DNA from 2 places in the Streptomyces sp. NPDC090045 genome. Region 2 is predicted to be linked to the other one. Evidence: predicted binding sites of a transcription regulator. Region 2 holds the regulator's gene; the other holds the start of a gene.
What was found. Region 2 encodes HspR, which represses chaperone genes until heat shock. Its sites were predicted from a motif close to TTGAGNNNNNNNNNCTCAA; they were not measured.
Positions count from the first base shown of each region.

Region 1: the regulator HspR is predicted to act here: its motif matches at 2,103-2,121, upstream of lon (endopeptidase La).

Region 1 is NZ_JBIVFA010000007.1:271,821-277,993, reverse strand. It holds gene ACIPYQ_RS20895 (sulfurtransferase) at 1-652, shown strand, start outside; gene ACIPYQ_RS20890 (DUF4097 family beta strand repeat-containing protein) at 759-1,511, shown strand; gene ACIPYQ_RS20885 (hypothetical protein) at 1,556-1,951, opposite strand; gene lon (endopeptidase La) at 2,144-4,540, shown strand; gene ACIPYQ_RS20875 (MarR family transcriptional regulator) at 4,713-5,153, shown strand; gene ACIPYQ_RS20870 (protein phosphatase 2C domain-containing protein) at 5,214-5,987, opposite strand.
Region 2 is NZ_JBIVFA010000014.1:22,444-28,616, reverse strand. It holds gene ACIPYQ_RS30625 ((2Fe-2S)-binding protein) at 99-380, opposite strand; gene ACIPYQ_RS30620 (helix-turn-helix transcriptional regulator) at 770-1,843, shown strand; gene ACIPYQ_RS30615 (heat shock protein transcriptional repressor HspR) at 1,904-2,374, opposite strand; gene dnaJ (molecular chaperone DnaJ) at 2,377-3,561, opposite strand; gene grpE (nucleotide exchange factor GrpE) at 3,601-4,269, opposite strand; gene dnaK (molecular chaperone DnaK) at 4,269-6,122, opposite strand.

The DNA.
Region 1 (6,173 bases), on a different contig from region 2:
CATGCCCGGGGCCCGTGAGTTCACCGAGGCCGTGCGCGCGCTCGGGATCTCCGACCCGGACACCGTCGTCGTCTACGACGGCGCCGGGATCTACTCCAGCGCCCGCGCCTGGTGGATGCTGCGCGCCATGGGCTTCGACCGGGTTGCCGTCCTCGACGGGGGACTGCCCGCCTGGACCGCCGCCGGCCTGCCCGTCGAGGACACCGGACCGGCCTACGACGGCCCGCGCGGCTCCTTCACCGCGCGGCCCCGTCCCGGGCTGCTGGTCGGCAGCGAGACCGTCGCCGCGGCCCTGGCCGATCCGGCCGCGGCCGTCGTCGACGCCCGCACCCGCGGGCGCTTCGCCGGTACCGCCCCCGAGCCCCGCCCGGGCCTGCGCGCCGGGCACATGCCGGGCGCGGTCAACCTGCCGTTCGGCGAGCTCCAGGACCCCGACGGCCTGATGCGCCCGGCCGGGGAGCTCCGCGCGGCCTTCGCGGAGGTCGCGGGCGGGCGCGAACGCCTCTACTTCAGCTGCGGCTCCGGGGTGACCGCCTGCGTGCTGGCCCTCGGCGCCGACCTCGCCGGATACGAGGAACTGGCCGTGTACGACGGCTCCTGGAGCGAGTGGGGCCTGCCGTCGCCGCTGCGCCCGGTCGCGACCGGCCCGTAGGCGTCCGGGCGGAGGCGGCGGCGCCGGCCGGGCGGGGGTTATCCCCACCCGGGGTCCGGGTACCGGCCCCATCGGCCGGGCGGCCGCGCCGCGCGAGGATCGGTCCATGACTTCTCACGCCACGTCACCCCGCCCCGTCCGCACCGCGGTTGCCGTCCTCGGGGCCGGACTCCTGCTGGCCGGCTGCTCCTTCTCGGACGGACCGAAGAAGACGGCGACCGCCGACACCACGGTCACCGAGGCGGTCGCGGCGGTCGAGGTGACGGATGCCCGGGCGGGCTCGATCGAGGTCACTCCGGGGACGGGTCCCGGCGTCACCGTACGCCGCACCGTCCACTACCGCGGCGGCCCGGCCCCCACCCCCGGCCAGCAGGTCAGCGCGGGCGTGCTCACCTTCTCCAACGGCTGCTCCGGCAGCTGCTACATCGACTACCGCCTGGAGGTCCCGGCCTCGGCCAGGGTCAAGCTGGAGAGCAGCAGCGGCCGCATCACCGTCACGGGCGTGGCGGCCGCCGAGGTGGAGGCCGACTCCGGCGAGGTCCGGGCCGAGCGCATCGCGGGCCCGCTGAAGATCCGTACCTCCTCGGGCGAGATCACCGCGGCCGGCCTGACCGGCCCGAGCGCGGACGTCCACTCGGACTCGGGCGACGCCCGCCTGGACTTCACCGCGGCCCCGTCCTCGGTGCTCGCCGAGACCACCTCGGGCGACGTGACACTGAAGGTCCCCACGGCTCCCTACCGGGTCGACGTCTCCACCACCTCCGGCGGCCGCGACATCACCCTGCCCGCGGACCCCTCGGCCGCCTCCCGCCTCTCCGCGAAGACCACCTCGGGCGACGTCCGCGTCTCCGCCGTGTGACGCCGGCGCCCGGCCGCCGTCCGGTCGCGTGGGTGACGGCCTGCTCAGTCCTGCGGCCGAGCGCCGGGCCCGTCGCGGTGTGCCAGGCGGGAGAGGACCTTGGCGTACACGATCGTCGCCGCCGCGGAAACGGTCACCACGACTGCCAGCGCGAGGATGCCCAGCAGTGCGGGCCACTGGCGCAGCGGGTCATCGCACCGGGAGTCCCCGGACGAAGACGGGTCGACCAGCGGGGCCCGGCACAGGGCCCTGTCCCCGAAATCGGGGCCGTAGTCGGCGAGCATCAGGAAGGCGAACCATCCCCAGATCGCCAGCGCCAGGATCATCCACGCGATCGACCACGCCTCGATCCGGCGTGCCCGCCGATGCTCCTGTCCGGCCTGCGCCGGCGCGGTACTCGCGGCATCGGGCGTCTGCTGGGCCGGCACCTCGGCGGTCATGTCTCCCCCTCTTGGACACGGATCAACGGACGGCAGTCCATCACACCGCTCCGGCCCGCCGCGGCATCGCCCCGTCCGGCCGGAACAGGGCATCCACCCCTGTTCGCCCCCGGCGAACGGGGGTTGGGGAACATCGGGGGGCGCACATGCATTGAGTCGGCATAGCTCAACTTCACTGCCGGAGGGAAGATCATGGCTTCGACGTCCGTCACACTCACCCTGCCCGTGCTGCCGCTCGACGACGAGGTCGTGCTGCCCGGAATGGTCGTTCCGCTGGACCTGTCCGACCCCGAGGTGCGCGGTGCCGTCGAGGCGGCCCAGGCCGCTGCGGGCACCGGGAAGCCCCGGGTGCTGCTCGTGCCGCGGATCGACGGGAAGTACGCCGGGACGGGTGTGCTCGGGACGGTCGAGCAGGTGGGGAGGCTCTCCGACGGGGACCCCGGGGCGCTCATCCGCGGCCGCGGCCGGGTCCGTATCGGCGCCGGCACCACCGGGCCCGGGGCCGCGCTCTGGGTCGAGGGCGAGACCGTGGACGAGACCGTGCCGGACCCGCTGCCCGGATCCGTGGCCGAGCTCGTCAAGGAGTACAAGGCGCTCGCCACCAGCTGGCTGAAGAAGCGCGGTGCCTGGCAGGTCGTGGACCGGGTCCAGCAGATCGAGGGGGTGTCCGCGCTGGCGGACAACTCCGGGTACTCGCCGTTCCTGACCGTCGACCAGAAGGTCGAACTGCTGGAGACCGCCGACCCCGTCGCCCGCCTCAAGCTCGCCATCAAGGCGCTCAGCGACCACCTCGCCGAACAGGACGTGGCCGAGTCCATCGCCAAGGACGTGCAGGACGGCGTCGACAAGCAGCAGCGGGAGTTCCTGCTCCGGCGGCAGCTGGAGGCCGTGCGCAAGGAACTGCGCGAGCTGAACGGGGAGAAGGACGGCGAGGAGTCCGACGACTACCGGGCCCGCGTCGAGGCCGCCGACCTCCCCGAGAAGGTGCGCGAAGCCGCCCTCAAGGAGGTCGAGAAGCTGGAGCGGGCCAGCGACCAGAGCCCGGAGGGCTCCTGGATCCGCACCTGGCTGGACACCGTGCTGGAACTGCCCTGGAACGAGCGCACCGAGGACCGGTACGACATCCAGGGCGCCCGGGCGGTGCTGGACGCCGAGCACGCCGGCCTGAGCGACGTGAAGGACCGCATCACCGAGTACCTCGCCGTCAGGAAGCGGCGCAGCGAACGCGGCATGGGCGTCATCGGCGGCCGCCGCGGCGGGGCCGTGCTCGCGCTCGTCGGGCCGCCCGGCGTCGGCAAGACCTCCCTCGGGGAGTCCGTCGCCCACGCCATGGGCCGCAAGTTCGTGCGCGTCGCCCTCGGCGGAGTCCGCGACGAGGCCGAGGTCCGCGGCCACCGCCGGACCTACGTCGGCGCCCTGCCGGGCCGGATCGTCCGGGCCATCAAGGAGGCCGGGTCGATGAACCCGGTGGTGCTGCTCGACGAGATCGACAAGGTGGGCTCCGACTACCGCGGAGACCCGGCGGCCGCCCTGCTGGAGGTCCTGGACCCGGCGCAGAACCACACCTTCCGGGACCACTACCTGGAGGTGGAGCTCGACCTGAGCGACGTTGTCTTCCTGGCCACCGCCAACGTCCTGGAGGCCATCCCGGAGGCGCTGGCCGACCGGATGGAGCTCGTCCGCCTCGACGGCTACACCGAGGACGAGAAGGTCGTCATCGCCCGCGACCACCTGCTCCCGCGCCAGCTGGAGCGCGCCGGCCTCGCCGCCGACGAGGTGGTCCTGGAGGAGGACGCCCTGCGCAGGCTGGCCGGGGAGTACACCCGGGAGGCGGGCGTCCGCACCCTGGAGCGGTCCCTCGCCCGCCTGCTGCGCAAGGTCGCCTCCCAGCACGAGCTGGGCGAGCGCGATCTGCCCTTCCGCATCGGCGCCGACGACCTGCGCGGGCTGATCGGACGCCCGCACCACGTGCCCGAGTCCGCCCAGGACCCGGCCGAGCGGCGCACCGCGGTCCCCGGCGTGGCCACCGGCCTCGCGGTGACCGGCGCGGGCGGCGACGTGCTGTTCGTCGAGGCCTCGCTGGCCGATCCGGAGACCGGCGCGGCCGGCCTGACCCTCACCGGCCAGCTCGGCGACGTCATGAAGGAGTCGGCGCAGATCGCGCTCAGCTTCCTGCGCTCGCACGGCGCGGAACTGGAACTCCCGGTCGCCGACCTGAAGGACCGCGGCGTGCACATCCACTTCCCGGCGGGCGCCGTGCCCAAGGACGGCCCGAGCGCCGGCATCACCATGACCACCGCGCTCGCCTCGCTGCTCTCCGGCCGGCAGGTCCGCACCGACGTGGCCATGACCGGCGAGGTCTCGCTGACCGGGCGCGTCCTGCCGATCGGCGGCGTGAAGCAGAAGCTGCTCGCCGCGCACCGGGCCGGGCTGACCACCGTGATCATCCCGAAGCGGAACGAGGCCGACCTGGACGACGTCCCGGCGGAGGTGCTGGAGGGGCTGGAGGTGCACCCGGTGACGGACGTGCGCCAGGTACTGGAGCTCGCCCTGGCCCAGGCGGAAGTGGAGATCGCCGCCGCGGCGTGACGGAGGGCGCACGGCCCGCCGAGTGCCCCTCCCACGCTTCGCGCGCGCCCTGCGCGCGCCACCACACGGCCCGGCTCCCCGCTCCGGCGGGGTCCCGGGCCGTCGGCGCGCGCCCTGCGAAATACTGGCCCCTCACCCACCGGGGTGCCACACACCATCGAAGGAGCGGGACGTGCACGGGAGCGAAGACCAGGAGTTCCTTGCCCTGGAGCGGGAGCTGTCCGTCTTCCTCCGGCGCGCCCGCGCCTCCTCCGGAGAGATGGCCCGCGAGCTCCACCCCGAGCTGGAGCCCGCCGCGTACGGGCTCCTCGTACGCCTGGAGGCGGCCGGCCGGCAGCGGGCCACCGAGCTCGCCGCCTACTTCGGGGTCGGCAAGGCCACCATGAGCCGGCAGCTGCGGGCCCTGGAGGTCCTGGGCCTGGTGGCCCGCGAGCCGGACCCCGCCGACGGCCGGGCCTTCCTGGTCGGCCTCACCGAGGAGGGCCGCGAGCGGTTCCTGCGGGTACGGGGCGCACGGCGCGAGCAGTACATGCGCAAGCTCGCCGGCTGGGACCGCGGCGAAGTGGCGGAACTGGCCCGGCTGCTGAACCAGCTGAACGCGGGCGCCGAGTAGGGGCACCCGCCCGACCCGGGCCAGGGGTCCGGAGCCCGGCGGTTCCAGAGCCCGGCGGTTCTAGAGCTCGGCGTAGACCGTGGACGCGTCGTCGTGCCGCTTGTACCGGGCCGACGGCCGGGCCGGGTCGCACTCGATGGCGCGGACCCGGCCGATCAGGCCCTGCGCGCCCTCCTTCCGCAGCACCGCCAGGCACTCGGTCCAGTCGCCCTCCCCGAACGTGTCCGTCCACCGGCTCGCCCCGTCCGTGAGCGCGGCCACCGCCCGCACCTGCCCGCGCGGGGTGCGCCCGGTCACCGCCCGGGCCGCCACCGCCGGGTCCGCGGCCGCCGTGAAGAAGCCGCCCTCCGCGTTCCGCAGCGCGTCCGTCGCCGCCACCGAGCGCAGCACCTCCCGCGGCAGCCGGTCCAGCCGGTCGTCGAGCACCGCCGTCACCTCGCCCCCGGGCGTCTGGAGGAGGAGTACGGAGTCCGAGAGCACGAGGTGCTCCACGTGGGCCTCGTCCCAGCGGACCATGACGACCGTCGCCTGCGGCGTGCGGACGTGAGAAAGGTCACAGGTGTCGCGGTGGGCCTCGGCCGTGGCGCGGACGGCCTCGGCCAGAATCCGGTCCAGCGTCATGTCCCGCCGCGATCCGGACAGTTCGGTCAATCGGCCGCCGAGCCGGGCCGCGAACCACGGAACTCCGTGCACGCAGCCGTCCTCTCCCTTCGGCGGGGTGACCCCGTCCAGGGCGATCAGAACGCCGCCGCCAGAGGCGGGGATCGCCGCCGACACCCAGTCCTCATTGGGGCGTTCTTCGCTGCCGGGGGCCGAGGCGAGATCGATGCGCATGCCACCATTCTGCCGGGCGGGGACCGCACCGCACGCGCAGGTCCGTACCAAAGCGGGAGGAGGCGGGCGGCCCGTACGCGGACCGTTCGGGCGCGGTCGGTGAGGGCCCGGGGCGGGGCGCCGGCACGCGGGCGGACATGTGGGCGGGCATCCTGCCAAAGCCCGTATCGATCTTTCAACCACCTG
Region 2 (6,173 bases):
GACGCGGGCATCACAACGGCGCCATCGTGGTCAGGTCCACGATGGCGCCGTTGTGTGGGGGTAGCGCCTGAGCGATCTGCAACGACGGGGGAATCGCTTCAGGCACTGCGGGGGGTGGCGGTGGTGATATCGGGTTCGAAGAGCTGGTGGTCGCGCTGATCGAGATTGACGAAGACCATTCCGTAGCGCACCTCGCAGCGGACGGGCTGCGGCGCGCCGCGCGGGCGGCGCAGGCACCGGTAGGCACGTACGTCCTCGTCCTCCTCACGCACGACGACGATCGGTTGGCCGAACAGGGTGACCATCAGCGAATCGCCAGCGTGGGGGATGGCCGTGGCGAGATCGATGAACTGCCACCCCGAGCGGTAGGCGGATGCCATCTCGCGGCGGAAACCGCGATCGTCGGGGGTCACGCGGACACCGTCACAGGAGCCTGGGTCCAGCCTGTATCGGCACCTCCGCCCAGCCGGCCGCTGGTCCAGCCGGTGTCGGCGTACTTACCCACGGGAGCCGTGGTCCAGCCGGTGTCGAACTCCGTGCTCGTCAGGCTCGTGTCCTGACCGCCCCTAGCGCTCCCCGCGTCACTTTCGACGGCGCTGACTGCCCCAAAAACCGCAACGGCGGAGAAACCTATGGCAAGCACCGAGCGAAGCATTCTCTTGAACATGGTCGGCTTCGTCCTCACTTGATGGAATCCTCTCCCCCGCGTGTCAGACGATGGCTCATTCAGGCACGTCAATGCCACAGGGACGATGCATCATGTTCTTGCATGTTCAGGACCCTGGGGGGTGGAGATTTGACGCGAAACGGGACAATGGCGACACATCCCCACCCCGTCACGTCCATGTGCGCCGAGGGAACGCGGCTCTACGCGACCGCACTGAGCACCGGCCGGATCGCCCGGGGCGAGATCCAGAACGCCCCCTGCCTGCTTGAATTCGCTCTTCTGCAGCCCGACCCGGATGACGCGAACCAACTGCGCCCGGTTCCCCCGTCCGTCGCTTTGGCTCAACGGCTCCATCCGATTGAACGCGAGATCCAGGACCGTCGGCGCAGCGCTGTAGATCTCACCGACACTTTCGAGCCTTTCCTGGCCATCAGCGCGCAGAGCCCGGCCAACACCCACGCCATCACCGTGCTGGAGGGCTTCGAGCGGATCAACGCCGCCCTCAACCTCGCGACGGCCGAATGCCACACCGAGGTACTGACGGTACAGCCGGGCGGGGCCCGGCCCTCCGAGGCCCTCACCCAGGCCCTGGAGCGCGATCAGCCGCTGATCGACCGCGGGGTCAGCATCCGGACGCTCTACCAGCACACCGCGCGGCACAGCCAGGGCACGCTCGCCTACGTGGACCGCATCTCCACGGGGAAGGTGGAGATCCGCACGCTCGAAGAGCTGATAGAGCGCCTCATCATCTTCGACCGCACGGTCGCCTTCATCCCGGTCAGCGACGACCGCCGGGTCGCGCTGGAACTGCGCCACCCCGGCCTCGTCGACTACCTCATCAAGGTGTTCGAGCAGCTGTGGCACCGCGCCGTGCCCCTCCAGGAGGAAGTGACCTACCGCAGGACCCCCGGCGGGATATCGGGCGTGCAGCGGACCATCGCGCAGCTCCTCATCGAGGGCCACGTCGACGAGGCCATCGCCCGCCGCCTCGGCATGAACGTGCGCACCTGCCGGGCCCACATCGCCAAGCTCGCCACGACCCTCGGCAGCGGCAGCCGTGCCCAGCTCGGCTACCTCATCGCCCAGTCGGGCATCCTGGGCCGGTCCTCCGCCCCGGAGCGGGACTGCGACGGGGACCTGGACCAGGACCCCCACGAGGACCGGGAAGGCCTCTAGAACGCCGTCAGGCCCCGCCCTGGAGGGGCGGAGCCTGAACGTACGAGAGCGGGACCGGGGTCAGTCCATCGGCCGCTTGGGGCTGGGCCGCCAGACGACCAGGGCACTGCCCGGCTGCGGGGGCTGGTACTTGACCAGGTCGCGCCGGTACGAGGCGTGCACCTGGGCCTCGCGGGCCTGCAGCGTGGCGGCCGCGCCGTCCACCGCCGCGGAGAGCTCGGCCACGCGCTGCTGGAGCGCGGCGACCTGGTTCTCCAGTTCGATGATCCGCTTGATGCCCGCCAGGTTGATGCCCTCGTCCTGGGACAGCGCCTGCACCGTGCGGAGCAGTTCGATGTCACGGGCCGAGTAGCGCCGGCCGCGGCCGGCCGTACGGTCCGGGGAGACCAGGCCGAGACGGTCGTACTGGCGCAGGGTCTGCGGATGCAGACCCGAGAGCCGGGCGGCCACCGAGATCACGTAGACCGGGGTCTCGTCGGTGAGTTGGTAGCCCCCGCCCAAGCGGGAGGACTGTCGTCGGCGGCCGTCCATGCTCATGCTCCCTTCGCGGACTCGAACAGCGCGGAGCGCGGGTCCTCGGACTCCGTCGCCTCGCGGTACATCTCCAGCGCCTCACGGGCCTTGTCCGACAGCTCGGTCGGAACAGCGACCTCCACCGTCACCAGCAGGTCGCCGCGGGTGCCGTCCTTGCGGACCGCCCCCTTGCCGCGGGCCCGCATGGTCCGTCCGTTGGGGGTGCCCGGCGGCAGCTTCAGCGTCACCGAGGGGCCGTTCAAGGTCGGGACCTTGACGTCGGCACCCAGCGCCGCCTCCGCGAACGTCACCGGCACGGTCACCGTCAGATTGTCGTCCTTACGGCCGAACACGGGGTGCGAATCGACGTGCACGACCACGTAGAGGTCACCGGCGGGACCGCCGCGCTCGCCCGGCGCACCCTTGCCGCGCAGCCGGATCCGCTGGCCGTTGGAGACGCCCGCCGGGATCCGGACCTGCATGGTGCGGGAGGAACGGGCCCGGCCGCTGCCCTTGCAGACCTCGCAGGGGGTCTCCGCGATCAGGCCGCGGCCCTTGCAGTCCGCGCAGGGGTCGGTCAGCGAGAAGCCGCCGCCGCTGCCCCGCGAGACCTGGCCGGTGCCGACGCAGGTCGGGCACACGCGGGGCGTGCCGTTCTTGTCGCCGGTGCCCGAACAGGCCTTGCAGGGCGCCTGGGAGGACATCCGGAGCGGGACCGTGGCCCCGTCCACCGCCTCCGTGAAGGAGAGGGTGACCTCCGACTCGATGTCCTGGCCTCGGCGCGGCTGGGTACGGGTGCCCGCACCCGGGCCGGCGCCGCGGTTGAAGAGGCCGCCGAAGACGTCACCCAGGCCGCCGCCGAAGCCGCCGGCCTGGCCGGCGCCCTGCTGGGTGCCGCCGAAGAGGTCGCCCAGGTCGAAGTTGAACGAGCCGCCGCCCCCGCCCGGCCCGGGGCGGAAGCCACCGTTGCCGAACAGGGCGCGCGCCTCGTCGTACTCCTTGCGCTTCTTCGGGTCGCCGAGGATGTCGTTCGCCTCGGAGATCTCCTTGAAGCGCTCCTCGGCGGAGGCGTCGCCCTTGTTGGCGTCCGGGTGGAACTCGCGCGCGAGCTTCCGGTACGCCTTCTTGACCTCTGCCTCGGTGGCGTCCTTCGGGACACCGAGGACCTTGTAGTAGTCCTTCTCGACGAAGTCCTTCGTGCTCATCCCCGGTGTCCCTCCTCTCGTGCCTCTACGTGTGGTGCATCAGCCCTCGTCGGGGGCATCCGCGTCCTTGTCCGACGGCCCTTCGCCCTCCGCGACCGCTGCGTCGGAACCGGAGGCCTTGGGGGTCGCGCCCGGCTGGGGCTCGGCCACCGCGACCCGTGCGGGACGGATCGTACGCTCGCCGATCCGGTACCCCGGCTGAAGGATCGCCACGCAGGTGTCCTCGGTGATGTCCGGCGCGTACGAGTGCATCAGGGCCTCGTGGATCGTCGGGTCGAAGGGCTCGCCCTCCTTGCCGAACTGCTGCAGCCCCATCTTGGCGGCCACCGTCTCCAGCGATTCGGCCACCGACTTGAAGCCGCCGACCAGCTCGCCATGCTCCCGCGCCCGGCCGATGTCGTCCAGGGTCGGGAGGAGCTCCGTCAGGAGGGACGCGACCGCGATCTCCTTGACGGTGATCCGGTCCCGCTCCACCCGGCGGCGGTAGTTCTGGTACTCCGCCTGCAGCCGCTGGAGGTCCGCGGTGCGCTCGGAGAGCGCCGTACGGGCCTGGTCCAGCTGCGCCAGCAGCGCTACGTCCTGTGCTGCGTCCCCGGCCGGGGCCGCCGCCTCCTCCTGGGCGGAGTCGGCGGCCTTCGGCTCGGCGTCGTTCTGACCGGCGTCGGGGACTTCGGGCTTCTCGTCGAAACCCGGGGTCTCCTCCGACATCAGGCAGCGCCACCCTTCGGCTTCTCGTCGTCGACGATCTCGGCGTCGACGACGTCGTCGTCGGCCTTGGCCTGCTGGGCACCCTCGGCGCCCGCGGCACCGGCGGCGCCCTGAGCGGCCTGGGCATCGGCGTAGATGGCCTGGCCGAGCTTCTGGCTGACCGCGGCGAGCTTCTCGGTCGCGGTGCGGATCTCGGCCGTGTCCTCGCCCTTGAGGGTCTCCTTCAGCTCGGAGACGGCCGCCTCGACCTCGGTCTTGACGTCGGCCGGGACCTTGTCCTCGTTGTCCTTGACGAACTTCTCCGTCTGGTAGACGAGCTGCTCGCCCTGGTTGCGGGACTCGGCCGCCTCCTTGCGACGGAGGTCCTCGTCCGCGTACTGCTCCGCCTCCTGGCGCATGCGGTCGACCTCGTCCTTGCCGAGCGAAGAGCCGCCGGTGACGGTCATCTTCTGCTCCTTGCCCGTGCCGAGGTCCTTGGCCGTGACGTGCATGATGCCGTTCGCGTCGATGTCGAAGGAGACCTCGATCTGCGGGACGCCACGCGGGGCCGGCGGCAGGCCGGTCAGCTCGAACATGCCGAGCTTCTTGTTGTACGCCGCGATCTCGCGCTCGCCCTGGTAGACCTGGATCTGCACGGACGGCTGGTTGTCCTCGGCCGTCGTGAAGATCTCGGACCGCTTGGTCGGGATCGTGGTGTTGCGCTCGATGAGCTTGGTCATGATGCCGCCCTTGGTCTCGATACCGAGGGACAGCGGGGTCACGTCGAGGAGCAGGACGTCCTTGACCTCACCCTTGAGCACACCGGCCTGGAGGGTGGCGCCGATGGCGACGACCTCGTCCGGGTTGACGCCCTTGTTGGCGTCCTGACCGCCGGTGAGCTCCTTGACGAGCTCGGCGACGGCCGGCATGCGGGTGGAGCCGCCGACCAGGACCACGTGGTCGATCTCGGACAGCGCGATGCCGGCGTCCTTGATGACGTTGTGGAACGGGGTCTTGCAACGGTCGAGCAGGTCCGCGGTCAGCTGCTGGAACTGGGCGCGCGTGAGCTTCTCGTCCAGGTGCAGCGGGCCCTCGGCGGAAGCCGTGATGTAGGGCAGGTTGATCGTGGTCTCCGTGGAGGAGGACAGCTCGATCTTCGCCTTCTCGGCGGCCTCGCGCAGACGCTGGAGCGCCATCTTGTCCTTGGACAGGTCGACGCCGTGGCCGTTGGCGAACTGCTTCACCAGGTAGTCGACGACGCGCTGGTCCCAGTCGTCGCCACCGAGGTGGTTGTCACCGTTGGTGGCCTTGACCTCGACGACGCCGTCGCCGATCTCCAGGAGCGACACGTCGAAGGTGCCGCCACCGAGGTCGAAGACGAGAATGGTCTGGTCGTCCTTGTCGAGACCGTAGGCCAGGGCGGCGGCGGTCGGCTCGTTGACGATGCGCAGGACGTTCAGGCCCGCGATCTCACCGGCCTCCTTCGTCGCCTGACGCTCGGAGTCGTTGAAGTAGGCCGGGACGGTGATGACCGCGTCCGTGACCTTCTCACCCAGGTACGCCTCGGCGTCGCGCTTCAGCTTCTGCAGGATGAAGGCGCTCATCTGCTGCGGGTTGAAGTCCTTGCCATCCAGGTTGATCTTCCAGTCAGTGCCCATGTGGCGCTTGACGGAGCGGATGGTCCGGTCCACGTTTGTGACCGCCTGGCGCTTGGCCACCTCGCCGACGAGCACCTCACCGTTCTTGGCGAAGGCGACGACGGACGGCGTGGTCCTGGCGCCCTCGGCGTTGGTGATGACGGTGGGCTCGCCGCCTTCCAGAACGCTGACGACGGAGTTAGTGGTGCCCAGGTCGATGCCGACCGCACGTGCCATTTCAATTCCTCCAGCTGACTTGAGTGGAACAGACTCAACCATGCCGTATCG